Regions from separate parts of the Thauera mechernichensis genome, predicted to be linked through region 2. Evidence: predicted binding sites of a transcription regulator. Region 2 holds the regulator's gene; the other holds the start of a gene.
What was found. Region 2 encodes FNR, which switches genes on or off when oxygen is low (the NO sensors DNR and NnrR bind a similar motif). Its sites were predicted from a motif close to TTGANCTAGNTCAA; they were not measured.
Positions count from the first base shown of each region.

Region 1: a site for FNR is predicted at 13,374-13,387, ahead of P7F68_RS04985 (cytochrome-c peroxidase). Genes of this name have one in related genera too.

Region 1 is NZ_JARQZE010000002.1:453,277-468,972, reverse strand. Features, by position in the region: gene P7F68_RS05035 (hypothetical protein) at 1-245, shown strand, start outside; gene P7F68_RS05030 (M10 family metallopeptidase C-terminal domain-containing protein) at 618-3,281, shown strand; gene P7F68_RS05025 (calcium-binding protein) at 3,355-4,995, shown strand; gene P7F68_RS05020 (hypothetical protein) at 5,023-5,337, shown strand; gene P7F68_RS05015 (ExeA family protein) at 5,388-6,317, shown strand; gene P7F68_RS05010 (tetratricopeptide repeat protein) at 6,314-7,609, shown strand; gene P7F68_RS05005 (TolC family protein) at 7,706-8,932, shown strand; gene P7F68_RS05000 (type I secretion system permease/ATPase) at 8,929-11,109, shown strand; gene P7F68_RS04995 (HlyD family type I secretion periplasmic adaptor subunit) at 11,106-12,305, shown strand; gene P7F68_RS04990 (hypothetical protein) at 12,330-13,187, opposite strand; gene P7F68_RS04985 (cytochrome-c peroxidase) at 13,507-14,502, shown strand; gene P7F68_RS04980 (HP1242/YdcH family protein) at 14,624-14,857, shown strand; gene P7F68_RS04975 (M23 family metallopeptidase) at 14,882-15,696, opposite strand, start outside.
Region 2 is NZ_JARQZE010000001.1:8,514-24,209, reverse strand. Features, by position in the region: gene P7F68_RS00135 (FixH family protein) at 1-115, shown strand, start outside; gene P7F68_RS00130 (DUF3149 domain-containing protein) at 139-285, shown strand; gene P7F68_RS00125 (universal stress protein) at 356-799, opposite strand; gene P7F68_RS00120 (MBL fold metallo-hydrolase RNA specificity domain-containing protein) at 968-2,371, shown strand; gene P7F68_RS00115 (PHA/PHB synthase family protein) at 2,516-4,153, shown strand; gene P7F68_RS00110 (Crp/Fnr family transcriptional regulator) at 4,177-4,860, opposite strand; gene P7F68_RS00105 (SirB2 family protein) at 4,959-5,339, shown strand; gene fnr (fumarate/nitrate reduction transcriptional regulator Fnr) at 5,373-6,113, opposite strand; gene hemN (oxygen-independent coproporphyrinogen III oxidase) at 6,263-7,654, shown strand; gene P7F68_RS00090 (sulfite exporter TauE/SafE family protein) at 7,757-8,467, shown strand; gene P7F68_RS00085 (heavy-metal-associated domain-containing protein) at 8,515-8,724, shown strand; gene ppa (inorganic diphosphatase) at 8,808-9,335, shown strand; gene pyk (pyruvate kinase) at 9,403-10,821, opposite strand; gene P7F68_RS00070 (GlcG/HbpS family heme-binding protein) at 10,818-11,252, opposite strand; gene P7F68_RS00065 (DUF3830 family protein) at 11,335-11,757, opposite strand; gene P7F68_RS00060 (2-hydroxy-3-oxopropionate reductase) at 11,879-12,763, opposite strand; gene hyi (hydroxypyruvate isomerase) at 12,834-13,613, opposite strand; gene gcl (glyoxylate carboligase) at 13,672-15,447, opposite strand; gene P7F68_RS00045 (LysR family transcriptional regulator) at 15,688-15,696, shown strand, end outside.

The DNA.
Region 1 (15,696 bases), on a different contig from region 2:
AGCTTATGATCCTCAACACAAGGAACTCTTATTCGATGGACAGATCATCGGGAACTGTACTCCTTCACTTTAAAAATCAAGACATCATCGTGAATTCAACCGAAGTTAAACTCAAGCCGCATCCTTACTGGACTATTGTCGAGTTCGAAGAGCCTATCGAGACGGATAGCGTTTCAATCGATATCCTTGACTTTAACGGTCTTGGTGCGGGCCTGAACGAGATCATGCTCGAAAGAGCTATATGAGAAGGCTTTGGTTTTCTGAGCGTCTGTACGGTAGTACGTCTTGAATAGCCTCATCATGCCCGCGCTTGGACAACTTAGGTTCGCCTTAACCCTTATGCCGCTCAAGCAATAGACCTTTGGCATACGCATCGCGACCGACATGTTCGCCGACGAGCGTTCGCTTATTTAGGAGCACTAATTGCGTGGCCACGTAACCTTTGGCGGAAGCTTATTAACCGTTGAAGACGGGTTGCGGGTGGATACGTAACTCTTTACCATTGATTTTGTTTACCTGTAGCATCACTGCGTGTGCACGCACGCCCCATCAACCTGAAGCACGGTCTCTCAAGGCGGCATACCGCGCCACTCCGCCAACCCAGCTAAGGACCCCACATGGCCACCGTCACCGTCGCCCGCCTCGCCGCCAGCAAGGACGCCAGCAATCTCGTCCTCGACAGCCTTCGCAACGTCACCAGCGACCTCGCGCGCGGCGTCAGAAGCGTGCTCCGCCAGTACGCCGACAAGTACGACACCGTCGCCCTCACCGACACCAGCGCCACCGCACTTGGCCTGCTGCAGGTCGTCCAGGCGTTGCCGCTCGCCACTGTCGATGTGGGTAGCGTGCAGCGCCTGTCGGGCAGCGCGAGCGAGCTGCAGGCGCTGTATCAGGCGATCGACAGCGGTCGCCTGATGGGGCTGGGCAACGAGACCGTGACCGTGAGCGGCAGTACCGCCAGCGCCGCCGACCTCAACGCCATCAATGCCGCCACCAGCGGCACCGTCACCGTCGCTTCCACGGTGACGAGGCTGACCGGCTCGGCGAGCGAACTCGCCGAACTTTACGCCGCCGCGCGCGCCGATGCGCGCCAGATCAACGGCCTGGGCAACGAAGCCGTCACCGTGGGCGGCGGCAGCGCCAACGCTGCCGACCTCAACGCGATCAACGCCGCCACCACGGGCACGGTGACCGTGGCGCCGTCCGTCACCACGATCACCGGCAGCGCCGCCGAGCTCGCCCGCCTTTACGCCGACGCCCGCGCCAACCCGCGCGCCGTCACCGGACTGGGTGACGAGAACCTGACGGTGACCGGCGACAGCGCGACCGCCTCCCAGCTCCTTGCCCTGGTGAACGCGACCCGCGGCACGGTCACGGTGACTGGCAGCGTGACCGAACTGCGTGGGGGCGTAGCCGAGGTAGACAAGGTGCTCAACGGGGTGACCGGGCTCTCGCCAACGAGCCTGGTGCTCACCGACGCCACCTATACCGCCGCCGACCTGCTGCGCCTGGATGCCGCCAGCGCCAGCATCGAGATCCCCTTCGTGCTCGGCGTCAGCGGCAGCGCCGCGGATCTGAAGGCCGTGTTCACCGCGCCCGGCATCAGCGGGCTGGGCAAGGCGACGGCGACCGTGACCGGCAGCAGCGCTGCGGCGGCCGACCTGCTGGCGCTGGATGGGGCCACGACCGGGCTGGTGACGCTGTCGTCCACGGTGAAGACGATCAGCGGCAGCGCGGCCGACCTGGCTACGGCTTACGAGACCGCGCGGGACGACCCGCGCGCGCTGTCGATGCTGTGGAACAAGGACGTGCTGGTGACCGGGACCAACGCCAGCGCCGAGGCGCTCAACACCATCGACGCGGGCACCATGGGCCGGGTCACCGTCAGCGATAGCGTGAGCGCACTTACCGGCAGTGCGGCCGCGCTTGCCCAGCTGTACAAGGCCAATAACTCGGTGCTGAAGCCCTTCGCCGGCCTGGGTAACGAAGCGATCGCCGTAACTGGTGATTTTGCCAGCGTGACCGACCTGCGTACCATCGCTGGGGCCACCAGCGGGCCGGTGGATGTCGGCGGCGTGGGCGCCATCACCGGGACCTTTGCGCAGCTCAAGGCCATGCTGACCACCGCGCCGCTGAGCCTGGGTGGACTGGAAGGCATGACCTTGCGGCCCACCGACGCACGCCTGGACGCCGGGGATCTGCTGGCGTTCATCGATTCGGACGCATTCACGGCGTGGATCCTGAAGCTCGATGCGAGCGCCGTCGACATCCTCGACGCCAACATCATTCAGGCGCTCACCCTGGCCGCATTGCGCCCGTCCATGGTCGGCCAGGCCGCGGCAATCGAACTCAGCGACATCGCGCTCAACGCCAGTACCCTCGACCTACTGGACAGCGTGTACGGCGGCAGCATCAGCGCGCCCCTGCTCACCACGCTGAATGGCGCCGCGACGACGGTGCTCGCCCTGCTCGCCCACCACCCGCAGCTGCTACCCGACACAACGGGGGTGACCTTGACGCTCACCGACACGGCGCTCGACGCCGGTACGCTCAATGCGCTGGGCGAGGTCTTCGGTGGCACGCTGGTCGCAAGCGCTGTCAAGACCATTAACGTGGATGCGGCCACACTCACCGACTTTACCGACCTGCTGGATGCGTTCACGGAAGCCTCCGTCTTCGCCGCCACCACCGTAAATATTCAGGGCAGCGCGGACGGCGACACCATCGACGCCACCTCACTGTCGTGGCTGGGGGCCTTCGCGGCCAACATTCAGGGCCAGGGCGGCAACGACACGCTGACAGGCGGCAATGGCAAGGACCGCCTCGAGGGGGGCGACGGCGACGACACCCTGAACGGTGGCGCGGGGGATGATGTGCTATTCGGCGGCCCTGGGCAGGATACGCTGACCGGCGGCGCCGGGGCCGACACCTTCGTGTTCGTGACCGGCGACAGCCTGTACGACACCCCCGACCGCATCACCGACCTTGAAGCGGGCGACACCATCGATCTGAGCGCGATCCGCAATAACCTCGCGTTCCGCTTCTCCGACACGGTGGTGGCCGATTACGACGGCTCCAACGGCCCAAGCAATGAGACCGACCTCGATATCTTCGTCGGTACCGTCGATGACAAGTATTTCCTGTTCTACGAGATCGACCCAGCGGGGAGCAACATCGAGCGCATCGAACTAGGCGCCAACCTTCCCGCCGGTGCAGAAGACCTTGCCGACTGGTCCTGGAGCCCAAGCGGCTTGATCACGGTCGGCGCCTTCATTGCCTGACCCGCAGCCCGCAACCGATTCCAGTCACCGATACCCCCTAGTCCGACAACCCCACCCCGACAGCCAAACCGCCATGCAAACCACCCTCAGTGCCCCGACCGCGGCCGCAGGCGCCGCCCCCACCAGCGCGGCGGCAGATGTCGCCGCCCGCCTTGCGAGCCTTGCCCAGGGCCAGCCCGTCGCCGCCGCGCTCACCCCCAAGGGCGGACCCGCGCAGCCCACCCACAAGGCTGCCCAGGCCACCCCCGCCCAGCCGCTCGCCAGCCGCGCGCGCGCGGTCGCGGATATGGACAAGCGGGAAGATGATGAGGAACTCGCCGCCACCATGACCGACAGCGAACCGGTGCTGCTCGCCCAGGCCGCAGCGATGCCGGTCAGCGACGCGGGTGCCGCAGTGGATACAGGCTGGGTGGAAGCCTGCGAACCCGGCACGCCGCTGCATTGCGGCTACACCGGCGCCGCCGACGCCCACGCCGGTGTTTCGCCTGCGTGGGCCCTGCTTGGCCTGCTCGGCCTGGCAGGGGGCGGTGGAGGCGGCGGCGGGAGCGCTCCGCCGCCGCCCGCGCTGACGATCACGCCGCCCGGCCCGGTCACGCTCGGTATCGACAAGGGTACCGGCAAGATCCCCGGGGCGGACTTCGGCTCGAACTACGAAGGCAACGGCACGCAATATGCGATCGTCGCGGTCAGCCGCCACCCGGGGGGCGAGGCGCTGAGCGCGGTCGAGTGGCAGGCGCTGTTTCAGGTCGACCCACTCACCGGCGAGATCAGCCTGCTCAAGGCCGCCAACGCGCTGGGTTGCATTGGCTCGGCCTACCAGATCACGGTGTCGGCGACGCGCGGCACGGAAACCACGCAAGCGAGCACCACGCTGAGCCTGGGGGTGCCGGCGGCAGAGAACCGGTTGGCGTACGACTACGACACCGCGCTCGTGTCCTCGGAACTGGCGGGGACGAGCGCGATCAACCTGCTGACGATCGATCTGGGCGCAGTCGATGCCTTCAGCCTGGCGGCTGACAAGGCTTTGTACTTCAGGCCTGTGGGCACCAACGATCTCGATATTCTCCTGCACGGGAAGACCTTGACCCTGGATGACCAACGAACTGCCGCAAAGCAGGTCGAGTTCGTCGGCTTCACCAATGACGACAACGCCCTCAGCTTCCTGGGTTACCAGCTCGCGCTCGCGAGCGATGGCGACTACTACCGGCTGTCAAACTCCGAGTCCGTCGCCGGCAGCGGATGCGACCATATCCTGTACGCCCCCACCGTGGCCGGCGCCATGCTGACAGGTGGTGGCGGCAATGACCTGCTCTTCGGCGCCCAGAATGTCGGCGGCGGTCCCGGCAATACCCTGAATGGCGGCGCCGGTAACGATTTCCTCCTCGGCGGCAACGGTAACGACATCCTGATTGGTGGCGATGGCGATGACGTGCTGGTGGGCGGGATGGGCAACGATACCTTGACTGGCGGTGCAGGTAACGATGTGTTCGTGTTCGGCGGCGGCGGGGCTGACGGCAGCAACGTCATTACCGACTTCTCTACCGGTGACCGCATCAGGATTGGCGGCCTGTCTCCGCACTTGGATTACAGCTACGAGCAAGTCATGACCGCGGCACCTGGGACGACCCCAACGGTATGGCACGACAGCGGCGTGCTCTATTGGGGTACTGCCTCCAGCAATGTCGCGCTTGCATCGCTTTCAACCATTGCCTGACTCCCACACCGACGCTCCGAGACCCCAATGCAAACGTCCCTGCCCTCCCGACTCGCGCTCGCCTGTGTTGCGCTCACGCTCGCCGCCTGCGCCCAGACCCCCGGCAACCGCCAGGCCGACGAACCGCCTCAGCTCTCCAAGCGCGGCGACATCATCGCCTGGAACAACGCCAGCGCGTTCGGCCCCGTGCCGTCGCACCTGGCAAGCACAGGCGCGCTGCGCTGCGCTGCCCTCGACACGGATAAGGTAAAGTATCGCCCACTGGGTTATCATTCCGCTGCGCGAGGGCTGGATGGCCTGCCCTTACCCGGCGGTGGTTACTATTGCGTGCCCCGCGACTGACAATGACCGCCGCGGCAGTTCCGCGGCGTGCGCGGACATATTGACACCCCATGTACCTCGAGCACTTCGGCCTGCGGGAATTTCCCTTCAGCATCACGCCCGACACGAGCTTCTTCTTCAAGTCGAGTGGTGCGCAGAAAGCCCTGAACACCTTGCTGATGGCCCTTCATATGGGCGAGGGCTTCATCAAGATCACCGGCGAGGTGGGCACGGGCAAGACCTTGCTGTGCCGCAAGCTGATCAACTCGCTGGGCAAGGATTACAAGGTCGCGTACATCTTCAACCCTTACCGCGAGCCCCTGTCGCTGTGCCTGGAGGTGTGCAAGGAGCTGGGGGTCAGGGTTCCCGAGTCGCAGATGGAGAACCAGTACCAGGTGCTGCAGGCACTGGCGGTGCGCATGCTGGAGCTGAACCGCTCGGGCAAGCGCGTGGTGATCTGCCTGGACGAGGCCCAGGCCATGCCGGTGGCCACGCTGGAGACGCTGCGCCTGCTGACCAACCTGGAATCGCAGAAGCAGCGTCTGGCGCAGATCGTGATCTTCGGCCAGCCCGAGCTCGACGAGAAGCTCAACCATCCGTCGATCCGTCAGCTCAAGCAGCGCATTACCTATAGTTACCAATTGCCGACCTTGGCCGGCAACCAGTTCGACGCCTACATTCGCCATCGCTTGCTGGCTGCAGGCCATGTGGACGGGCAACTCTTTACCAGTGCTGCCCTACGGATACTGCGCTCGCACTCCAAACGTGTACCGCGCCGCATCAACATCCTCGCCCACAAGGCCTTGCTATGCGCGTACGGCGACAGTTGCCCGCGCGTGGAACGACGGCATGTGGTGGCGGCCGTCAATGACACTGAGGGCAGCCCGGGGGTCGCCTCGAAACAGCGCTGGAAAGCGCTGGCTGTGGGGCTGACCTTGTCGCTGCTGATGATTCTGGTCGTTGGCGGCATCGTGATCTACAACGGACTGCTGGCCCCATGAGCCTGATCAACGAGGTGCTGTTGTCGCTCGATGCACGACAGCGCCACGGCATTCCGCTCAACACGGCAGCGGGTCTGGGCCCATTGGTGGGCGTGCGGGATGACGAGGCAGGCGGCTGGAAGTATCTCGCCATGGGGAGCGGCGTGCTCTTGCTGGCTGCTCTGGTTGCCGGAGCTTGGTGGTGGCGAGACGAGATCCCATGGCCAACATTTGCGCGGACCCCCACTGCCTTGCAGCAGGGTCCGTCGCGGTTGCCGGTGCACGCAAGCCCGGCGCCACCGCTGTCACCGGTGGCGCCGGTCGAGGCGCACGCCACACTGCAGCAACCTGCGCCCGTAGTGCTGGCAACGCCTGAGTCGGTCAGCGCCGCCATCACCGCCGCAGTGACAGCGGCGGTGCCGGCGGCGGCCGCTGCCGCGGCGGCGGCGGCCGCTGCTGCTGCCGCGGTGATTGCGGAGGGCCAGCCACGCCCCGCTGAGCCTTGGCCGCCGGTGCAGGCGCAAGCGGCACCTCGCCCGCCGCAGCCTACGCGTAGCACCGAGCAGCGGTCAGCTCCCGATAAGCCACACCGCATCACCGGAATCACCGAGCCTGCACAGGCGCGCCCCGCAAACGCGGCGCCTGCTGCACTACCCGAGCAAACGCCCGAACGGACTCCCCCACGACCCTCTGCAGCCCCGGCACCCGAAACGCCGGACACTGCGCGCGCACGCCGCGAACCACGCGGCGCCAACCCCGAAGAGGCGACTGCGCAGGCCATGCGCGACCTACAGGAGGGGCGCGCCACAGAGGGGCGCGAGACATTGCGCAAGGTACTCGCCGACGACCCGGAGCAGGTAAAAGCACGGCTGGCGCTAGCGAGCAGCCTGGTGTCGTCCAAAGAGACTGGCGCTGCTGCCGATGTGCTGACCGAGGGCCTGATGCTGCTGCCCACCAACACGGCGCTTACGCTCGCGCTTGCGCAGGTATGGGCCGGCGCCGGCAAGCAGGACGACGCGCTCACCCTGCTGCGGCAGAACCTGCCCGCCGCAGGCAACGACGGCAGCTATCACGCCATGTATGCCCGCCTGCTGCAAGGGCGCAAGCAGTACAAGGCGTCGGCGGAGCATTTCCGAATTGCCTTGCGCGAGCGCCCTGAGGAGCCGAGCTGGCTGGTCGGCCTGGGGCTATCGCTGCATGACGCGGGCGAACGCCCAGAAGCCCAGCTCGTTCTCAAGCGCGCGCTAGCCACGGGCAAGCTTGCTCCGCAACTTCGCGTCCTGGTCGAGCAGTTGCTTGCAGGTGCGGGTTAATCACGCCATCCCCAGCTCACTTGACCATCAGCGTCGCCGCCCACGGCTGCGACATCCAGTGCCTTGACGGCCTTGTCATCGCAAAGGTGTGACCGAATGACCTATCCCGTAAAAGCCGTTGCGCTCGCCTTGCTCCTGCTGCCCTGCGCGGTCGGCGCCACGCCCTTGAGCCTGGATGCCGCACTCGACAAGGTGGCACGCACCCATCCGCAGGTCGCCCAACGCGAGGCCGATGTGCGGGCGGCCGCGAGCGATGTCGCCAGCGCACGCTGGGGCCGCTACCCGAGCCTGAGCGCCGAGAGCACGCGGCTCGATGCCGGCGGCGTGCAGACCACGGTGCGTGTCCAGCAGCCGCTCTGGACCGGCGGGCGCATCACGGCGCAGATCGACACCGCGGAGCGGACCCAGGCGGCCGCGGTGGAGGCCGTCGCGTTGACGCGCCAGGAGCTGCAGCTGGCGACCGTCGCCGCGTTTGCCGAACAGTGGCGCGCAGAGATGCGCCAGCGCGCTGCGCACGCGAACGTGAGCGAACATGAACGGCTGTACGACATGATCCAGCGCCGGGTCGTGTCGGAGGTGAGCCCGCGCTCGGACGCGACCCTGGCTGCGGCGCGCCTGCAGCAGGCCCGTACCGAACTGATTCAGGCCGGCGCCCTGCTCGATAGCGCCCATGCCAGCCTGACGCAGCTGGTCGGTGAGGACGACTTCACCCTGCAGCCGCCGGCGCGCTTGCCGCCCTTGTCGCTGAGCCAGGCCGAGGCGGTGAGGATGGCGGTCGCGCGCTCGCCCGAGCTGAGCCTGCTGCAAGCCCGCATCGATGCCGCGACCGCGCAGGTCGGCGTGAATCGAGCGAGCCTGTTGCCACAGCTGGTGATTGGACACGATCAGCGCATGGGTAGCCTGCTGCCCGGACAGGCGCGGGACTTTACCTATGTGGCGCTGCAGTATCAACCCGGCGCTGGATTGTCTGCGGCGACGGCGATGCAGGCTGCCGTGGCCCGTGCGGAGGGCGCCCGGGATGCGCTGGCCGTCGCCCGCCGCCAGCTCGAGCAACAGGTCGCAACCGACTGGAGCCAGGCCATGGCGCTGCGCGAGCAACTGCCCGCGAGCGCCGAGCTGGTAGGTGCCACGCGTGAGGTGGTGGACTCCTACATCCGTCAATACACCGTGGGGCGCAAGAGCTGGCTAGATGTGCTAAACGCCCAGCGCGAGCTCACCCAGGCCTTATACGGCCAAGCCGATGCGCGCGCTGGCGCACTGCTCAGCACGCTGCGCGTGCTGATTGCGAGCGGCGTGCAGGCCGCAGCGGCGGGCACCGAATGAGCTCGAGCGGCGACGCGCATACGCTACCGGTCCTGCTCGCCCGGCTCGCAGCCCTGGCTGGACAGGCGGTGCCGGTGCATCGCTTCGCCATGCAGCAGGAAACGCACGATGGCATCGCCATCGACTCGCTGCCGCTGCTGCAGCGTGCCGCAGCATGCTGGCAGGCGCGCTTCCCGGCCGGCGAGATCAGGCCGCGGGCGGCGCGCGCGCTGGAGCGCGACGACCTGCCCGCGCTATGGCTCGCGCGCGATGGTGCGCAGCTGTTGCTCGTGCGCGCACGGCTGAGCAATGGCGACCTTGTCGTGGACGATGCGGCCGGCGCACGCGAGGTGTTGACGGCCACCCAGGCCGAGCAGGGCACCGTGCTCTGCCTGAGCACCGGCCATGCCCGCATGGCGCCCACGCAGGCCACGGCGGCCGCGCCGAGCGCGGGCGACTGCTTCGCACGCGCGCTGCGCCGCCACCGGCGGATCTTCGTGGAGGCGGTGTTCGCGACCTTCGTGGTGAGCCTCATCGGCCTGACCTCGGCGATGTACACGATGCAGGTGTATGACCGCGTGGTGCCGACCAAGGGCTATTCGACGCTGTGGGTGCTGACCGTGGGCGTGCTGCTCGCCGTTGGGCTGGAGCTGCTGATGAAGCAAGTGCGGGCGCAGATGGTGGACCGCGCCTCGAAGGCAATCGACGAGGAGTTGTCGGCGGTGTTCTTTGCCAAGGCGCTCGACATCCGCATGGACGCGCGCCCGCGCACCGTCGGCACCTTTGCGGCGCAGATTCGCCAGTTCGAGTCGGTGCGCGCCTTCATGGCCTCATCGACCCTGTTCATCCTGGCCGACGCGCCGTTCGCGCTGCTCTTCATCGGCGTGATCGCGCTCATCGCCGGGCCGGTTGCGCTGGTGCCGCTGGTGGTGACCGGGCTGGCGCTCATTGTTGGCCTGGCGTTGCGCGCACCGCTCGAGCGCCTGGCGGCCGCCCACATCGAGGAGTCGAACCGCAAGAACGGCTTGCTCATCGAGGCGGTCGATGGCATCGAGTCGGTCAAGGCGGCGGGCGCCGAGTGGAAGCTGCTCGACCGCTGGCGTGCCTTGACCGCCACCTTGGCCGAGAGTGAGCTGCGCATGCGCCTGCATGGCACTTTCGCGGCCAACCTCACCCAGACCCTGCAGCAGCTGAGCTACGTCGGACTCGTTGCCGCCGGCGCCTACGCGATCACCACCGGGGCATTGACGATGGGCGGGCTGATCGCGTGCACGATCATCAGCGGGCGCGCGTTGGCGCCGCTGGCGCAGATCCCCAACCTGATCGTGCAGTGGAAACACGCGCGCATCGCGCTACGTGCGCTGGACGCGATCATGGCACTGCCCGAAGAACGCGACGAGGACCGGCGGCTGGTGGTACCGGAGCAGTGCGAGGGCCGCCTGCGCCTGGACAACGTGGTGTATGGGTTCGGCGATGAGCGCCCGGCGCTGACTGTGCCCGCCCTGAACATTGCCCCAGGTGAGCGCGTGGCGGTGCTGGGGCCCGTGGGGTCGGGGAAGTCGACGCTGATCAAGGTACTGTCGGGCCTGTACCGACCGCGCTCGGGCTCGGTGTTTCTCGATGACGTGGATGTGAGCCACCTGGCACCGGCATTCGTGCGTGAGCACGTGGGTTACCTGCCGCAGGACGTGAGACTCTTCAACGGCAGCCTGCGCGACAACCTGTGCCTTGGCCTGCCGACGCAGAGCGATAGCCGCATCCTGGAAGTGGCCAACCTGACTGGACTGGCGCAGGTGATCCAGCGCCACCCGCGCGGCCTGGAACTGGAGATCAGCGAAGGCGGCCGGGGCTTGTCGGGCGGGCAACGCCAGCTCGTCGGCCTGACCCGCTTGCTGCTGATGCGGCCACGCGTGCTGTTGCTGGACGAGCCGACGGCCGCGCTCGATGCGCAGCTCGAACTGCTGGTGATGCACAATCTGTTCCGCGCGCTGCCGCGCGAGACCACGATCGTGTTGGTAACCCACAAACCGGCGCTGGTGATGCAGGTCAATCGCGTGATCCTGCTCGAGCACGGCCGTATCCTCACCGACGGCCCACGCGACGAGGTGCTCGCCCGTGCCCGCGAGAAGGCCAGCCAACTCGCCGAACGTGGGCGCAGCGATGGCGCTCCGCCCCCTCCCCTTTCTGCAAGTGCATGAGCATGTTCTGGTTTCTACGTCCGTCCGACCCTGACCACCCGAGTCCCCTCGCCGCCAGCCTTCATGCGCCGCGCACCATCATGTGGGCAACGATCGCCACCGTGGCGGTGTTCCTGGGCTGGGCCTGGGTCGCGGAGCTCGACCAGGTGAGCCGCGCTGCGGGCTCGGTGATCGCCAGCTCACGCACGCAGGTGATCCAGTCGCAGGAAGGCGGCACATTGGACGAGCTGCTGGTACGCGAGGGTGACGTCGTCGAGCGCGGCCAGTTGCTCGCTCGCCTGGAGCGCACCCGCGCCGAAGCGGCCTACCTCGAGACCCGGGCGCGCGCGGCCGGCCTGGCAGCCACGGTCGCGCGGCTGCGTGCCGAGGTGTTCGCCGCCGCGCCGGTGTTCCCGCCCGAGGTGGAAGATTACCCGCAGTTCCGCGACAACCAACTCGCCTTGCTGCGCAAGCGCCGGGCGGCGATCGACGAGGAAATCGGCGCCCTCGAGAGCATGGCCTCGCTGGTGCTCGAAGAGCTGGCGATGAACCGCCCCCTGCTCGCATCCGGGGACGTGAGCCGCAGCGAGGTACTGCGCCTCGAGCGCCAGCTGGCCGAACTCCAGGCCCAGATTACCAACAAGCGCAACAAGTATTTCCAGGACGCGCAGGCGGAGCTGAACAAAGCGCAGGAAGACCTCGCCGGCGTCGAGCAGACCCTTGCCCAGCGTCGTAACGTGCTCGAGCAGACCGAGATCCGTGCCCCCCTGCACGGCGTGGTGAAGAATGTTCGCATCACGACCCTGGGCGGGGTGATCCGCCCAGGCGAGGACATCATGCAGATCGTGCCGCTCGAGGATGACCTGGTGATCGAGGCGCGCCTGAACCCGGCCGACATCGCCTTCGTGCGCCAGGGGCTGCCCACCACCGTCAAGGTGGATGCCTATGACTACACGATTTACGGTGACTTGCCTGGCCGCCTCACTTATATCAGCGCGGACACATTGCGTGAGGACTTGCGCCAGGGCGAACAACCCTACTACCGCATCCTCGTGCGCACCGAGGGTCGCCAGTTCAGCGGCCGACCAGATGCCGACCTGGATATCCTGCCCGGTATGACGGCGACAGTGGAGATCAAGACGGGCTCGAGCACGGTACTTCAATACCTGACAAAGCCTGTCACCAAGACCCTGTCAGAGGCACTTGGCGAGCGCTGAACGCCGAAGCTGTGGCGGACTCGCTCAGTCATATCCCCAGGAACGCATGATCACTGGCATGAGGCGCGGGCGCTGCTCGTGCGCGGCGATCCTGCGCATGCGCGGCTCAATACGCCTGCGGAAGGCGTCGAAGCTCCACCGCCGGACGACGGTAATTGCCTCTTCCCTGAGGTCCTCACTGCACGGCACACGCTCGTACTCGCAGATCTCATGGCGTGCGGGCGCCTCGGCTGGGATGAACAAGGCCGACACCGCTGCATGGGCGTAGGCCAATGCCAAGGAGTCGAAGCGGTTGTCGAGCAACTCCTCGATCCAGTCGAGCCAGAAGTCGACGACGAGGGCCGAAGCAAAGCCACAGCAACACTGCGCCGCCGATGCGACCGTATCCACCGCCAGCAAGGGTCGCACCCCCTCGATCGCGGTTATCAACTGCCGGTCGGCAACCATGAGCGCACCGGCGACCACCGCCCCGGGGTTGCCAACAGTGCCCTCGCACAGCATCTCGGCAAACTCATGAAAGCTGACGGGCACACCCTGTGGATCGATCGGGGCGCCAGCCATCAGCCGCGCCGCCGCCGCTGCAGCGACGGGCGCGTCGAACTCCTTGCCCAGAATAGTGAGCAAGGCCGACTCGCGAAGCACGAAATTGGGCTCAAGGATGACCCTGTCGATGAAGCTGACCCGCTCCTTCCAGTCCAGACGCGAGCAGAGTACGCCGTAAAGCTGCCCTGCGACGTCCTCCGGCAGCGTGTTGAACGGCGGGGGTAGATCCAGCAGCGCCGAGAGGCAGAGCTCGGTAAAGGCCTCCTTGGACAGGTTGCGCCATGCCCAGGGTTTATGTACCAGTCTCCTGCGTCGCTGCTCATCGAGATCGATGATCATCTGCTCACCTCAAGATCAGCATTTGCCCCTATTCGGGCATTGTGCGAGGGCTGGCGCCAAACATCATCGTGAGATGCGCACACCCCGCAGACTGAGTATTGTTTACCTTATTCAAGACCCCCGCAACAGCCTGAGAAAAGCTAAACCATACCGGAACTTGCTCAAACGCCAGAATTCGTTCGTCCGTTGATTTTTATCAACTGCAGGCATCGTAACTATTGCTGAAATATGGGTTTACGACCTGTATGCGCCAAGGGTCACGGCGCAGCCCCATTGATCGCACTGTCTTATAATTACCTCTACATCGGAGCGTCTGCACATGAAATACATATTGACCATCTCAATCGCCATCGCGTCGCTTGGCAGCGCCTTTGCAGCCCCCACCGTACGCGATGAGCCGATCCAACCGATCCAGCCCGCCAAGGTGGAGAACCCCGCCAAGGTCGAGTTGGGCAAGAAGCTGTGGTTCGAGCCCCGCCTGTCGATGTCCGGCATCATCTCCTGCAATACCTGTCACAACCTGTCGCGCGGTGGTACCGACAACCTCAAGACCTCGATCGGCCATGGTTGGAAGGCAGGTCCGGTGAACTCGCCGACCGTTCTCAACTCCAGCCTTGCCATCGCCCAGTTCTGGGATGGCCGTGCCGCGAACCTGCAGGAGCAGGCTGCAGGCCCGATCCAGGCCGACATCGAAATGAACATGCCGCACACCCTGGCGCTCGACGTGCTGCAGTCGATCCCGGGCTACGTTGCCGAGTTCAAGGGTGTGTTCGGCAAGGAGCAGATCGACATGGACATGGTGACCAGCGCGATCGCGGCCTTCGAGGAAACCCTCGTTACGCCGAACTCGCGCTTCGACAAGTGGCTCAAGGGCGACGACAAGGCACTCGACGCCAAGGAACTCGCCGGCTACACGCTGTTCAAGGAAAGCGGCTGCGTGGCTTGCCACAACGGTCCTGCTGCCGGTGGCACCTCGTTCCAGCGCATGGGCCTGGTCGAGCCGTACCAGTCGACTTCGCCGGCCGAAGGGCGCTCGGCCGTCACGGGGGTTGATGCGGACCGCTTCAACTTCAAGGTGCCGACGCTGCGCAACGTCGAAATGACCTACCCCTACTTCCATGACGGTGAAGCCGCCACGCTGGAGGAAGCGGTGGATATCATGGGGCGCCTGCAGCTTGGTCGTACCTACAACGATGACGAGATCGGCAAGATCGTCGCCTTCCTGAAGACGATGACCGGTGACCAGCCGCAACTCACCATGCCGATCCTGCCGCCGTCGAGCAACGCCACGCCGCGCCCGGATCCCTTCCAGTGAGTAGGCGTCGGGCGGCGGAACACCGCCCGACATATTCGGTGACTGGGCTGCACCGTCCCTGCAGGCTCAGTCACCGCAGGCCATCGTGGATGAGAACTTGAAACCCTGAGGGAGTTAGACCATGTTCCCCGAACATCGTGAATTGATCACCGAGCTCAAGACAAGTGATCGGCATTTCCTGAATCTTTTCGATCGCCACAACGAGCTCGATCAGCGCATCAAGAATTTCGAGATGCATCTGGAGCACCGCACCCACGAGGAGATCGAAGTGCTGAAAAAGGAGAAGCTTCGCCTGAAGGATCAGATCTACGCGATCCTGACGCGCAGCACCGCCGCACGGGAAACGACCGCCTGATTTGCCTCCGTTATCGCCGCCCGCTCACCAGACCAAGCCCGAGCGGGCGCTCACAAGCGGCATGTGCGATGCACGGAGCGCCTTGAGCGGATCGAGGGGGCGATCCCTGAAGCGCATCTCGAAGTGCAGATGCACCCCGGTCGACACCCCCGTGCTGCCCATCGTCCCCAGTTCCTGACCCGCAACAACCCGCTGGCCGTCGCGCACGGCGATGCGCGACAAATGCGCGTATCGCGTCTCGAACCCGAGCGGATGCTCCACGATGACGAGCTTGCCGAAGCCACCGCGTCGACTGGCGAACCTCACCACCCCATCGCCGGCTGAGCGCACGGTCCGGTCGTCAGAGACAAAGTCCGTTCCTTCGTGCGCACCGATCTGTCGCGAGATAGGGTGGCGCCGGACGCCAAAGCCAGAGGTAACCCGCGCGCCACGAACAGGCTCTACGCTTGGGATAGCTGCCAGAAAGGCGCGCAGATCACTGTTAAGCGCGAATAGGTCGAAGGCCCCTGCAGATTGCCCGCCGCCATCGTACGCAACGGTAACCTCCGTTCCATTGCCCTGTGCCAACTCACTCGCTGCGCACGACAACTGACTGCCCATCGACGCCGTATGATGCGAGCACGCTTCCACCACCGGGAGGGCACGATCGACACCGCCCGCAGGCTGATACGCGTCGAGTACGTCGACGAGTTCGGTGGGCTTGAAGCCGATGTCGAACAGGCTGGCAACGAGGCGCTGGTTCTCCGCTTCGAGCCGAAGTCGCTCAGCAGCTTGACCTTCTAGCTGTGCCTGGATGAGACGCCGCTGACTCGGACTCAGAACCGGAGAGCCAGGCCGCT
Region 2 (15,696 bases):
CCTTGGTACCGGGCGCTGGTTGTTCCTGATAGAAGATGAGTCCCGCAGCTGGCGCATGAACGGGGCCGCGTTCCTCCCTGCAGAGATGGAGATCACCATTGATCCGAATGCCTGATTTTTCTGCTAAGGAGGTATGTCATGGCCTGGGAGTTGTTGTTCACCAGTGATATCGGCTTGCTGAGTCTGTTCACCATCCTGTTCGTGGTCGTGATGGCGATCTATCTGTATCGCTTCGCGCGTCGGCACATGGCCGAAGACGAACGCAGGGCGAGCGCCGGGCGCTGATCAGCACACCGGTAAACAAAAAAACGGCCCGTGAGGGCCGTTTTTGCATAAGCACGGGTTCCTGTCCCTTTCAGCGATAGACCAGGACGGGCGTCTTGCTGTGGGTGAGCACCTTCTGTGTTTCGCTGCCCAGAAGCAGACCTGCGATGCCACGCCGCCCATGGGAGGCCATGAAGATCAGGTCGCAGCCATGGCGATCGGCTGCATCGATGATTGCCTCGTAGGGGACTTCGTTGACGGCAGTGTCCGTGTCCGATGCCACGCCAGCCTCATCTGCGCTGGCCTTGGCCTTGGCCAGGATGGCGCTTGCCTCGGACGCGGCCGATTTTGCGAACTGTTCCGGCGTTGTGGGGTCGATCAGTGCGCCTTCGCCATAAATGGGCATGGGAAAGTCGGGCTGGGCGTAGAAGAAGGTGATGCGCGCTCCGGCGTCCTTGGCGAAGGAGACGGCGCGGGCCACCGTGCTTTCGGACAAGGCCGACCCATCGGTCGGGACCAGGATGTGCTTGAACATGACGGAGACTCCCTGTTGTGTGTCACGATCCGATTATAGCCAGCGCCACGTGCTGAGGGCGCTTGATCGCGATCAAACAGCCTGCGGATTGCTCCGTGATTCTTGTGGCGTGCGTGTAAGGTGCATGCGGGGCGTTGCAAGCAGTACGCATAGGGAGGCTTGTTGACGATGCAGCTGACTTTCTACGGCGCCGCTGGCGAGGTGACGGGGTCCTGCCTCAAGGTGGATCATCCTGACGGTGCATTCATCGTCGATTGTGGCTTGTTTCAGGGTGGCAGGCAGGCCGATCGCAAGAACCGGGAGGCGCTCGAATTCGATCTGCGCGACATCCAGTTTGCGCTCCTTACCCATGCGCATCTAGATCATAGCGGCCTCGTCCCACGGCTCGTTGCCTTGGGTTACCGGGGGCCGATCTACGCTACCGCTGCCACTGTAGACCTCCTGGGCGTCATGTTGATGGACTCGGCCTTCATACAGGAGAAGGAGTCCGAGTGGGCCTTGCGCAATGCGCGCTCGAGGAAGACGCAGCGGTACAGGGAGCTTGCGCCGTTGTATACGGTCGAGCAGGCGCGGGCGAGCCTGGGGCGCTTGCGTGCGATAGAATATGATGTCTGGTTTTCGCCCGCGCCTGGTGTACGCTGCCGGTTTCGCAATGCCGGTCATATCCTGGGCTCGGCGATCATCGAGATCGAGTTCGTCGGGAGCGGGCGCCGCATGGTCGTCTCGGGCGATCTGGGACAGCCCTTGCGGCCTGTCCTGCAGGATCCCGTGCGGGTTACGCGCGCCGACATCGTTTGCGTGGAGTCGACCTACGGTGATCGCGCTCATCGCTCGGTGGGTGACACCTACACGGAGCTTGCCGATGTGCTCAACACCACGCTCGCACGTGATACAGGCAACGTGATCATTCCGGCCTTCGCAGTGGGGCGAACCCAGGAGATGCTGTTCGTGCTCGCCGATCTTGTCCGTTCCGGGCGGGTGAGCCGGCTCGACGTTGCGGTTGATTCGCCGATGGCCACAGCGGCGACCGAGCTCACCGTTCGCCACCGCGAGCTCTGGGATGACGAGACGCGGGAGCTGTACGACTGGGTGCAGGCCAATGGCGAACGTTTTCGCTTGCGCTTCGTCCAGGATGTCGAGGAATCGATCGCGTTGAACGCCGTGCGTGGCGGGCGCGTGATCATCTCGGCGAGCGGCATGTGCGACGCCGGGCGAATCAAGCACCATCTACGTCATAACCTGGCGCGTACGGAATGTGCGATCGTGATCGTCGGTTTCCAGGCTGCCGGCACGCTCGGTCGCCGGTTGGTCGATGGTGCCAGGCAGGTCACGCTGTTCGGCGAGCGAGTACCCGTTCGCGCGCGCGTGCACACCATCGGTGGCCTGTCTGCGCATGCCGACCGCCCGGCCTTGCTCGACTGGCTGCGCGGCTTCACGCCGCCGCCAACGAGGACTTTCGTCGTCCATGGCGAGGTGCTTGCCGCTGCCGGCCTGGCTTCGGCAGTGGAGGGTGAGCTAGGCTGGAGCGGTGTCGAGGTGGCTGTCGCCCGACACCCGTACCAGCTCCGATGAATCGTTGCGAGGAGAGCGAAGCACATGACTACACCGGACCGCAGGAGTCGTCCATCGTCGCACCCGAGGGCGACGCGCGGGCGTGCCAATGAATTGCTGCGTCGACTGCACGACAAGGTGGAGGGGTCGGTCGATCCACTCGGCATGACCGCGCCCATAGTCCACGCGCAGCTTGCCTGGATGGCGCATCCACAGGAGCTGAGCGAGCACCTGCTGAGTCTCTCGCGCGACCTTTTCCGGCTGCAGATGCACACGTGGGATCGCATGCGCGGTATTCCGAGCGAGGATCCGATCAGCCCGAATGCCGATGATGCGCGCTTCTCAGATCCTGCCTGGACCGAGCGCCCGACCTGGGACCTGATCAAGGAGTGGTACCTCGCCTTCACCCGCCATACGCAGGACATGCTCTACGAGACGCCGGGGCTGTCGAACAAGGAGCGCAGGCGCGCAGCCTTCTGGTGGCGGAAATGGCTCAATGCGGTTGCGCCGACCAACTTCTTCTGGACCAACCCTGTTGCGCTCAGGCGCGCGATCGAGACCAATGGCGACAGCCTGAGGCGTGGCTTCGAGAACTGGCTCGCCGACCTGCAGGCCGGCAACGTTCGCATGACGAGCCCGGATGACTTCCGTGTGGGCGAGAATCTCGCCACCACGCCTGGTGCCGTGATCTACCGCAACAGGTTGCTCGAGGTGATCCACTATGCCCCGACCCAGAAGCGCGTGCGTGCCGAGCCCGTGGTGATCATCACGCCCTGGATCAACAAGTTCTACGTGCTCGATCTGGTGCCGCGAAAGAGCATGATCCGCTTCCTGCTCGATCAGGGGCTCGACGTGTTCATCACCAGTTGGAAGAACCCTGATGCCAGCATGAGCGAGGTGGGCTTCGATGACTACCTGATCGAGGGCATCGACGAGATCGTCCGTCAGGCGCGCGCCTTCACGGGCGCCGCAAAAGTGCATGCCGCCGGCTACTGCATTGGCGGCACCGCACTGGCGATGTACATGGCGTGGGCGAACCGGCGCTATGGTGAAGCCGAGATGCCGGTCGCCGACTGGACCTTGTTTACGACGCTGGTCGACTTCCACAAACCAGGCGACATCGAGGTCTTCATCGATGAGAGCAGCATCCGCTACCTGACCGAGCAGATGGCTCGCAAGGGCTACCTGGACGGCAAGGAGATGGCCGCCTCATTCAGGCTGCTGCGCTCCAACAGCCTGATCTGGCATTACGTCGTGCATGGCTGGCTGTACGGAGAGTCACCGCCGCCATTCGACGTGCTGTTCTGGAACATGGATACCACCCGCATGCCGTACCGCATGCATGCCTGGTATTTGCGCGAACTCTACCTGCACAACAAGTTGATCCAGCCAGGGGCCTTGCAGGTCGCCGGTGAGGCGCTCGACCTCGCGGCCGTTTCGCAGCCGCTCTATGCGGTTGCGGCCGAGGACGATCACATCGCGCCGTGGCTGCAAACCTTCAAAGTGGTGCATCACGTTGGCGGACCGGTGCGGCAGGTATTGTCGAGCTCCGGGCATATCCTGGGCATCGTCAATCCCGTCGTCGATCCGCCCAAGCGCCACTACTGGGTCGAGGCCAGCACACGCGACGATACGCCGGAAGCCTGGCGTCAGCGCGCCAAGCGTTGCGAGGGGAGTTGGTGGGAAGATTGGATGCGCTGGCTCAAGCCACGCTGCGGCGCGCTCGTGGCGGCGCGCCCGGTGTCGACCGAGGCTTTTCCCGCGCTTGCCGATGCGCCAGGGCAGTACGTGCTCGAGCCCTGAACGGCTACCGTGCTGCAACGGCCTCAGGCGTTGTGCCGTGCCAGGCGTGCAGGGTCGTGCAAGGTGATGCGCTTGCCCTGCACGCTGATCAGGCCTGCTTCGCTGAGGTCATGGAAGATTCGCGACAGCGTCTCGGGGGTCAGGTTGAGGCGCGAGGCGATCACCTGCTTGCTGGTGGGAAGCGCAATCTCGCATGGCGTGTCGCTGTCCGCCACCTGCAGCAGGTAGCCGATGACGCGCTGCATGCTCGAGCGCAGCGAGTAGGTTTCGACGTCCTGGATCAGGCTGTGCAGACGAATCGCCATGCCGGCCAGCAGTTTGTGAGCGAAGGTTGAATCCTGGTCGATGAGTTCGGTCACGACCGCCTGGCCGACATGGATCAGCACCGTGTCGCACAAGGCCTCCGCAAAGACCGGGTAGGGGTGGTTCATGAACATCACCGCCTCGCCGAAGCTCTGCATCGCACCCACGATCTCGACCACCTTCTCGGTGCCCTGTGGCGACGAGAAGGCCAGCTTGATCTGGCCCGATACGACGAAATAGAAGCCGTGGGGCTGGTCGCCGCGCTGGAACAGCACTTCGCCCCTGCCGACATGCCGATCGCGGGTGTAGCGCGACACACGCTGGATATCCGACTCCGACAACTCACTGAACAGCGGGATGCGATGCAGCAGGGCAGGGATGTCGACATGGGGGTGCTGGGACATTGCTTTGGCTCCGGAACGATTCGTAATCTTACCCGAGACGGGCGACAATACCTGTCGCCCCGAGACCGGCAGCTTGCCAGCCCTTGCAAGGAGAAAGGATGTACTACGCGATCAAACACGTTCACGTCGTCTGCGTCGTGCTTAGCGCAGCGGGTTTCCTGCTGCGCGGCATGTGGATGCTGACGGGCAATTCGATGCTCTCGCACCGGCTCACCCGTGTGTTGCCGCACATCATCGACAGCCTGCTGCTGCTGTCAGCGATCACGCTGGCGGTCATGATCGCGCAGTACCCGTTTGCCGCCGACTGGGTGACCGCCAAGGTCGGTGGCCTGGTTGCATACGTGCTGCTTGGCACGCTTGCACTCAAGCGCGGCCCGACCAAGCCGGTGCGTGCGGGCGCCTTTGCGGCCGCCCTGTCCGTGTACGTATGGATCGTGTCGGTCGCCTTCACCAAGAATCCCGCAGGCTTCCTTGCCTGAACAATGGCGGCCGTCGAGGCGGGGCGGCCAGCGTCAGCGCGCGCCGTGCTGGTGCTGGATCAGGCGCTTGAGCCCGGTGGGATCGAGCAACTGCACGTGCTTCTGTTGCACCGAGATCAGCCCTTCGTCCTGGAAGCGGGAGAAAGCGCGAGACACCGTCTCGAGCTTGAGCCCCAGGTAGGAACCGATCTCCTCGCGCGTCATGCGCAGGTGGAATTCCTGCGCCGAGAAGCCACGCGCATTGAAGCGCTGCGACATGTTGAGAAGGAACGCCGCCAGCCGTTCCTCGGCGCGCATCGAACCGAGGAGCATCATCACGCCGTGGTCGCGCACGATCTCGCGGCTCATCACCTTGTGGAACTGCAGTTGCAGGCCTTCCACTTCGTGTGACATCTGCTCGAGCTTGTCATAGGCGATCACGCAGACCTCGCTGTCCTCGAGGGCGATCGCATTGCAGGTATGCGACTCTGCACTGATGCCGTCGAGGCCGAGAATCTCTCCGGTCATCTGGAAGCCGGTCACCTGATCGCGGCCGTCTTCGAGCAGCACGTCGGTCTTGAACGAACCGGCGCGGATGGCGTAGATCGCCTCGAACGGATCGCCCGCACGATACAGGCTTTGCTGGCGCTTGACCTTGCGCCGCGCGCCAACGAGTTCGTCCAGGCGGTTCAACTCGCTGTCGGACATCCCGAAGGGCAGGCACAACTCGACCAGGTTGCACTGCGAACAGGCAGACTTGAGCCCGTTCACGGTAATTGGCACGCTCGCCCTCATCTGCACGATAATCCTGCTTCCCCGACAAAAGACGCCAGACCTGGCTCAGGAGTGGTTCGATCGGGCAACACATCACGCCCGTTGACCCACGTCAACCAAAAAAACGCGGCGATCTGCCATTGTTTGGCACACACTGCCGCAGCAAGATCATGACAAGCCAGAACCAACTCATCTTCGATCCGCAACTCATCCGCCGATTCGACATCAACGGACCGCGCTACACGTCCTATCCGACAGCGGACCGCTTCGTCGAGGCCTTCAACGCCGATGCGCTCAAGGCCTGGCTCGCAAAAAGGGCGGTCGGCGGCGTCAGCAAACCGCTCTCATTATACTTCCACATCCCCTTCTGTAACACGATCTGCTATTACTGTGCCTGCAACAAGATCATCACCAAGGATCATGGGCGCTCGGCCAAGTATCTGAAATACCTGGCCAAGGAGATCGCGATGCAGGCGGAATGCCTGGAGGGCAGCCGCCAGGTCACGCAGCTCCACCTCGGTGGGGGAACGCCGACCTTCCTGTCGCATGACGAGATGCGCGAGCTCATGGCCGCGGTGCGCGAACACTTCACGCTCGTTCCCAATGGCGAATACTCGATCGAGGTCGACCCGCGCAAGGTCGACTTCGACACCGTGAAACTGCTCGCCGAGCTTGGGTTCAACCGCATGAGCGTTGGCGTGCAGGACTTCGCCGAAGATGTGCAGGCGGCGGTAAACCGCATCCAGAGCTATGACGAGACCAAGCTCGTCATCGACGCGGCACGTGCCACGGGCTTCAAGTCCGTGAGCATGGACCTGATCTACGGTCTGCCCAAGCAGAACGTGATCAGCTTCAACCGTACCCTCGAGCAGGTGCTGGAGATCTCGCCCGATCGCATCTCTCTCTACAGCTATGCCCACCTGCCGGGCCTGTTCAAGCCGCAGCGCCGCATCAACAGCGGCGACATGCCCACTGCAGACACCAAGCTGCAGTTGCTGCAGCTCGGCATCCGTCGCCTTACCGAGGCCGGCTACGTCTATATCGGCATGGACCACTTCGCCAAGCCGGATGACGAACTCACCGTTGCTCAGCGCCAGGGCCGTCTGCACCGCAACTTCCAGGGCTACTCCACCCAGGCCGAGTGCGATCTGCTTGCCTTCGGCGTATCGGCAATCGGCAAGATCGGTCCGGTGTACGCGCAGAACGTCAAGACGCTCGACGAGTACTACGATGCGCTCGACCGTGACGAGCTGCCGGTCCTGCGTGGCATCGAACTTACCGCCGACGACCTGTTGCGGCGTTCGATCATCCAGGCGCTGATGTGCCACTTCGAGCTGTCCATGCAGTCGATCGAGATCGCCCACCTGATCGACTTCCGCTCCTATTTCGCCGAGGAACTTGCCGACCTGCAGGAGATGCAGAAGGCCGGGCTGGTGAAGATCGAGGGCGACTGGATCAGCGTCGAGCCTGCTGGTCGCCTGCTGGTGCGCGGTGTCGCCATGGTGTTCGACCGCTATCTGCGCGCAGACCGTGAGCGCGCGCGCTACTCCAGGGTGATCTGAGTCACGCGATCGCGAGGGCGGGGCGATTTGTCGCATGCGGTTGCGGGCGTGCAGGCGTAAAATGCGTTTTTGCCTCGCGCCGCACCGGATCGCTCTTCCCCCATGCCCGAAACAGGTTACCTGGCCGTCTTCCTGATCGGCCTGCTCGGCGGCACTCACTGCGTGTCGATGTGTGGCGGCATCGTCGGCGCCCTCACCATGCAGGTTCAGGTGCCCGGCGGGAAGCCGCAGTGGCCGCTGCACCTCGCCTATAACCTGGGGCGGATCGGCACCTATACCGCGCTCGGCGCCGCGGTGGGCTTTATCGGTTCGGTCGGCATGCTGTACGACGGCATGCTGCCGGTGCAGATGACGCTCTATGTGCTGGCCAACCTGATGCTGGTTGCACTCGGCCTTTACCTCACCGGTTTTACCCGCCCGCTTGCGCCGTTCGAGCGCGCCGGCCATGTGCTGTGGCGGCGCATCCAGCCGGCGACACGTCGTTTCCTGCCAGCGCGGTCGCCCAGGCAGGCCTTGCCGCTTGGCATGCTGTGGGGCTTCATCCCCTGCGGACTCACATACTCCATTCTGGCCACTGCGCTCGTCACCGGTTCGGGTGTGCGCGGCGCCGGGCTCATGCTCGCCTTCGGTCTTGGGACGCTCCCCAACCTGCTGCTGGCCGGCATGCTGTTCAAGCGTTTCCGCGACTTCACCCGCAATCGCAAGGTGCGCATCGCTTCGGGGCTGCTCGTGCTTGGCTTCGGGCTGTTCGGCCTCTACCACGCGCCCACGCTCGGCGGCGACCTGTGGAGCGGCGTGGTGTGCATTACCTGAGGCCCTGGCGCGGCGGGCCGTCAATCAATGATGAGGAGAAGTGCTGCATGAGCGAAGTGACGATCAAGGTCGAAGGCATGAGCTGCGGCGGCTGCGTCAGGAACGTGACCGGTGTGCTCAAGGGCATTGCCGGTGTCGAGGACGTGCAGGTGTCCCTCGAACAGGGCAGTGCGACCGTGCGCTTCGATCCAGCGCAGGTTTCGGTCGACGCCATGCGTGCAGCGGTGGAGGATGCCGGGTTCGATGCGCCGGCCTGAGCGTGGCCGGTGGGTGTGGTGCAGTGCAAGACATTGTGGTTTCCCCCTATAATCCGCGCACAATTTTTCCACGGGAGGGATGTATGGGTTTCGATCTGGTCAGCGCCGGCAAGGACGTGCCGAACGACATCAACGTCATCATCGAGATCTCCGCTCAGGGTGATCCGATCAAGTTCGAGGTGGACAAGGACAGCGGCGCCGTCTTCGTCGATCGCTTCATGGGTACCTCGATGCGTTACCCGCTCAACTACGGCTATGTGCCGCACACCATCGCTGGCGACGGTGACCCGGTGGACGTGCTGGTCGTCACCCCGTTCCCGCTCGCGCCCGGCGTCGTGATCCGCTGCCGCCCGGTCGGCGTGCTGAAGATGGAAGACGATGGCGGCGTCGATGCCAAGGTCGTCGCCGTGCCGGTGTCTAAGCTGACCCCGCTGTACGACAAGGTGCAGAGCACCGACGATCTGCCCGAGCTGCTGATGAAGCAGACCGTGCACTTCTTCGAGCACTACAAGGACCTCGAGCCCGGCAAGTGGGTCAAGATCCTGGGCTGGGGCACGGTCGAGGAAGCCAAGCAGGAGATCGTCAACGGCTTGGCCGCAGGCAAGAAGTAAGCTGCCTCGCAGTACTGATGAAAAAGGCCGCGGTCACCCGCGGCTTTTTTCATGCTGCGTGCGGTGCTCAGTCGGGAATGCGGGCGATATGCAGCAGGTTGGTGCTACCGCTACGCCCGAACGGCAGACCCGCAATCACCACCACCACGTCGCCGGGGGCCGCGAAGTCGTGCGCCACCGCTGCGCTGGCGGCATGGTCCACCATCTCGGCGACGTCGTGTACTTCCTCGAAGGGCACCGCGTGCACGCCCCACACCAGAGCCAGGCGTCGTGCCGTACCGACATGCGGCGTCAGTGCCAGGATCGGGGTGGCAGGGCGCTCGCGGCTGGCGCGCAGGCTGCTGAAGCCGGTCGTCGTGTAGGCCACCGTGGCAGCGGGCTCGAGCAGTCCGGCCACGCGTCGCAGCGCGCAGCAGATCGCGTCCGGGGTGTTGGCCGCGGCGGGCGTGTGGCTCGCCTCCAGCCCGCTGCGCCAGGCCGGGTCGTGCTCCACCTCGCAGATGATGCGGTGCATGATCGATACCGCCTCGACCGGATACTGGCCGGAGGCGGATTCGGCCGACAGCATCACCGCATCGGCGCCGTCATAGATCGCCGTTGCCACGTCCGAGGCTTCTGCGCGGGTCGGTACCGGCGCACCGATCATCGACTCCAGCATCTGCGTCGCGACCACAACCGGGCGGCCAGCGGCACGAGCAGCGCGTACGATGCGCCTTTGCAGCACCGGCACCTGCTGCGGTGGCATCTCGACGCCAAGGTCGCCGCGCGCGACCATGATGCCGTCGGCCAGGGCGACGATGGGCTCGAGCTGCTCGATGGCGGCCGGCTTCTCCAGCTTGGCCATGATCCAGGCCTGGTCGCCGATGATCTCTCGCGCCTCGCGGATGTCCTCCGGGCGTTGCACGAAGGACAGTGCCACCCAGTCCACCCCGAGCGCCAGGCCGAAGTCGAGGTCGGCCCGATCCTTTGCAGTGAGTGGCGAGATCGGAAGCACCACGCCGGGCACGTTGACGCCCTTGCGATCGGACAACACGCCGCCCACCAGCACGGTGGTATCGGCGAAGTCGGCACCGAAGGCGTCCACCCGCAAGCGCAGCTTGCCGTCGTCCAGCAGCAGTTCGGTGCCCGTCTCGAGCGCGGCGAAGATCTCGGGGTGGGGCAGGTTGACGCGTACGGCGTCGCCCGCCGTCGGGTCGAGGTCAAGCCGGAAGCGCGCGCCCGGGCCGAGTGTCACCCGGCCTTCGGCGAAGCGACCGACACGCAGCTTTGGCCCCTGCAGATCCATCAGCACGCCGATCGGGCGGCCGAGCTCGTGCTCGACCTCGCGGATCTGCTTCATCCGCTCGGCATGGTCCTCGTGGCTGCCATGGCTGAAGTTCAGGCGGAACACGTCCGCGCCGGCCAGCGCCAGTTCACGGATGCGCTCGCGACTGGCGCTGGCCGGGCCCAGCGTGGCGAGGATGCGGGCACTACGTTCGCGTTTCATGCGGTTTTCTCCAGGGTGGCGGGCTCGGCGCGGATTGCAAGTGCAGCGACGCCGGCACGGGCGACCTGTGCGTCCTCGCCGGCCTTGACCCCGGAAACACCGACTGCGCCGATCACGCTGCCGTCCACCAGGATGGGTTCGCCGCCTTCGAGTGGCACCACCGGCATTGCCAGCGCCGCGTAGCGGCCGTTATTGACCATCTCTTCGAAGGCCTTGCTGGGCTTGCCGCTGAGCACGCTGGTGCGCGCCTTCTCGGGTGCCACCATTGCACTCATCAGCGGCGCGCCATCCATGCGCTGAAGCCACAGGGCATGCCCGCCGGCGTCGCAGATGGCAATGCTCACCGCCCAGCCGTGGGCGCGTGCCTCTGCCTCGGCCGCGGTGGCGATGGAGCGTGCATCCTCGAGGGTGAGGGCGTGGGTTGATCTCATAGTCGTTGTCTCTTGGTCGTTGCAGTCGAGCGCGATCATGCCCGCGCGCTTGGTGGCGCCTGGATGCCGGCGAGGCTCTCCGTCAGCGCTCTCCCAGGTCGGTGAAGCGGATCCACTGCGCGCCCTTCCACAGCACCGTCCGCCCCATCTCGTAGAGCTGGTCCATGCCCTCGACCACGGTCAGGAAGTGGTTGCCCGCGAGCTGGCCCATCTTGCTGGCGAAGCAGCTGCTGCCGTACGCGAACAGGATTTCGGTCTCGGAGAAGCCGCCGGGATAGAGCAGGATGTCACCGCGCGAAGGATGGCTGGTGTGGTTCTCGAAACCCAGGCCGGTATCGAACTCGCCCAGCGGCACCCATACGGCCTCGCCGCTCCAGCGCGAGTGGATCACCTGGTTCGAGAACGGCAGCAGGTCCAGGAAGGCGGCGCAGGTCTTGGGCGCGGCAGCTTCTTCCAGGCGGGCGACGAAGCGGAACGAGCCGACGTCGATGGCGAGGTGGCGCATCGGAATCTCCTTCGGTGGGTGGGTGGCACGTCGGGGATAACGTGCCACCCGGGTTACGCCGATCCGTGCCGGCGCTTTGTGATTATGGGCTGTAAGGGGTTGGGGGCGGACCGGCGAGCGCTTACTGCCCGATTTCGAAGTTGGCCATCTTCTCGAGCGCGCGCACCATCGCCGAGTGGTCCCACTTCGCGCCGCCGTGCGCGCTGCAGGCGTTGAACAGCTCCTGCGCGGTGGCGGTGTTGGGCAGCGACACGCCGAGCTGGCGGGCGGTGGTGAGCGCCAGGTTGAGGTCTTTCTGGTGCAGCTCGATGCGGAAGCCCGGGTCGAAGCTGCGCTTGACCATGCGTTCGCCATGCACTTCGAGGATGCGCGAATTGGCGAAGCCGCCCATCAGCGCCTGGCGCACCTTGGCCGGGTCGGCACCGGCCTTCGCGGCCAGCAGCAGGGCCTCGCCCACCGCCTCGATGTTGAGTGCGACGATGATCTGGTTGGCGACCTTGGTGATCTGGCCGTCGCCGTTGCCGCCGACCAGGGTGATGTTCTTGCCCATCAGTTCGAACAGCGGCCTGACCTTGTCGAATGCCGCCTCGCTGCCGCCGACCATGATGGTCAGGCTGGCTGCCTTGGCGCCGACCTCGCCGCCGGAGACCGGGGCGTCGAGGTATTCGCAGCCGAGCGCGTTGATGCGCTTGGCGAAGTCCTTGGTGGCAACCGGTGAGATCGAGCTCATGTCGACCACGATCTTGCCCGCCGACAAGCCGGCCGCGACGCCTTCCGGGTTGAACAGCGCGTCCTCGACGTGCGGGGTGTCGGGCACCATGGTGATGATGATGTCGGCCTTGCGTGCGACCTCAGCGCCGTTGGTGCAGGGCTGGGCGCCGGCTTCGAGGAGCACGGCGGGGGTGTCGCCACGGGTGTGGGTGAAGACGGTATGGCCGCCCTTGATGAGCTTGCCTGCCATGGGGGTGCCCATGATGCCGAGGCCGATGAAGCCAATGTTTGCCATGATCTTGTTTCCTGGATGTGATTGAAGCCGGGTCATTCTTTGCAGGAGCGCCGCAAGGCGCGAGCCTGTCTCAACCCGCGAGTGCCTGGATCCAGCCCAGCCCCTCGCGGGTGCCTGCGGCGGGCTTGTATTCGCAGCCGATCCAGCCGTCGTAGCCGAGCCGGTCGATGAAGCCGAACAGCCAGGCATAGTTGATCTCGCCGCTGCCGGGCTCGTTGCGGCCGGGGTTGTCGGCGATCTGCATGTGGGCGATCCGCGGCAGGTGCTTGGCGATCGTGTTGGCGAGTTCGCCCTCCATGCGCTGCATGTGATAGATGTCGTGCTGCAGGTACAGGTTGCTTGATCCGACTTCATCGATCAGTGCGATCGCCTGCGCCGTGCGGTTAAGGTAGAAGCCGGGGATGTCGAAGGTGTTGATCGGCTCGACCAGGAGGCGGATGCCGGCCTCTGCGAGCTTGCCAGCGGCAAAACGCAGGTTGGCGACGAAGGTCTCGTGCACCTTGCCCCTATCCACGCCGGCCGGCGCAATGCCAGCGAGACAGTTCAGTTGCCTGCAGCCGAGCGTGGTGGCGTAGTCGAGCGCACGGCCGACGCCGTCCTGGAACTCTCCGACCCGGTCCGGATGGCAGGCGATGCCGCGCTCGCCGCCTTCCCAGTTGCCGGCCGGCAGGTTGTGCAGGACCTGCACCAGGCGGTGCTTGTCCAGGCGCTCGGCAAGCGCGTCCTTGTCGAACGCATACGGGAAAAGGTACTCCACGCCCTTGAAGCCCGCTTCCGCGGCCGCCTCGAAGCGGTCGAGAAAGGGCACCTCGTTGAAGAGCATGGTCAGGTTGGCGTTGAACTTGGGCATGTCGTGTTCTCCGTGGTTCGCTTGCGCCCCGCGGCGGCGGGGCGGGGTGAGGCAGGGGTCAGTCGAGCATCGAGATCGCGGTCGGCGCATCCGCGCCCCTCTCGGCGAGTTCCTCGAACTCGTTGATGGCGTTGATCTCGGTACCCATCGAAATGTTGGTGACGCGCTCGAGGATGATCTCGACCACCACCGGCACGCGGTATGTCTCCATCCACTGCTGCGCCTTGGCGAAGGCGGGCTGGATCTCCTCCGGCGTGCGCACGCGGATCGCCTTGCAGCCCAGACCCTCGACCACGCCCACGTGATCGACGCCGTAGCCTTCGGTCTCCGGTGCGTTGATGTTCTCGAACGCGAGCTGCACACAGTAATCCATGTCGAAGCCGCGCTGCGACTGGCGGATCAGGCCGAGGTAGGCATTGTTCACCAGCACGTGGATGTAGGGCAGCTTGAACTGTGCGCCGACCGCCAGCTCCTCGATCATGAACTGAAAGTCGTAGTCGCCTGAGATCGCCACAACCTTGCGCTGCGGGTCGGCTGCGCACACCCCGAGCGCGGCCGGGATGGTCCAGCCGAGTGGGCCAGCCTGGCCGCAGTTGATCCAATTACGCGGCTTGTAGACATGAAGGAACTGCGCGGCGGCGATCTGCGACAGGCCGATCGTGCTGACGTAGCAGGTGTCCTGGCCGAAGACGCGGTTCATCTCCTCGTACACGCGCTGCGGCTTCATCGGCGTGTTGTCGAAATGCGTCTTGCGCTGCATCGTGCGCTTGCGCTGCTGACATTCGGCGGTCCAGGCGCTGCGGTCGGGGAGCTGGCCAGCAGCCTTCATCTCGCGCGCCACTTCGATCAGGCGGTCGAGTGCCGCGCCGGCGTCCGAGACGATGCCGTAGTCCGGCCCGAAGACACGACCGATCTGGGTCGGCTCGATGTCCACATGCACGAACTTGCGGCCCTCGGTATAGACCTCGACCGAGCCGGTGTGGCGGTTGGCCCAACGGTTGCCGATGCCGAACACGAAGTCGGACGCCAGCATGGTGGCGTTGCCGTAGCGATGTGCGGTCTGCAGGCCCACCATGCCGGCCATGAGCGGATGGTCGTCGGGGATCGTGCCCCAGCCCATCAGGGTCGGGATGACCGGCACGCCGGTGAGCTCGGCGAACGCCTGCAGCTTGGCGGCGGCGTTGGCGTTGATCACGCCGCCACCGGCGACGATCAGCGGGCGCGCGGCGGCGTTGAGCATGGCCATCGCCTTCTCGGCCTGGGCGCGAGTGGCGGCGGGCTTGTAGGCGGGCAGTGGCTCGTAGGTGTCGATGTCGAACTCGATCTCGGCCATCTGCACGTCGAAGGGCAGATCGATCAGCACCGGGCCGGGACGGCCCGAGCGCATGATGTGGAAGGCCTGCTGGAACACGCGCGGAACCAGCGCCGGCTCGCGCACCGTCACGGCCCACTTGGTCACCGGCTTGGCGATCGACTCGATATCGACCGCCTGGAAGTCTTCCTTGTACAGGCGGGCGCGCGGCGCCTGGCCGGTGATGCACAGGATGGGGATGGAGTCTGCCGAGGCCGAGTACAGCCCGGTGATCATGTCGGTGCCGGCCGGGCCCGAGGTGCCGATGCACACGCCGATGTTGCCCGGATTGGCGCGGGTGTAGCCTTCGGCCATGTGCGAGGCGCCCTCGACGTGGCGACCGAGGATGTGCTGGAAGCCGCCATTCTTCTTCATCGCCGAGTAAAGCGGGTTGATCGCGGCGCCGGGCACGCCGAACACCGTGCTCACGCCTTCCTTGCGCATCACCGCGGCTGCGGCATCGACTGCTCTCATGCGGGCCATTTTCGTCTCCTGGGGTGGATGTCGTTGAAATCGATGGCTGAAGCATACGAGCCTTCGCGAGCTGCCTGAATTGGGCTGGCGGTCGGTTCTGTCGATATGTAAAGTATCGACCGAGGGCTTTGACGGGTTCTCGCGCGCACTATCTACGGGTCTTTATGGGCCGTATTCGAAGTGGACATGACTCGAATGTATGTTCCGCCAGGGGCTTGAGCACCCCGCGTCCGAGTATCTGGAGGAGACATGGATCGC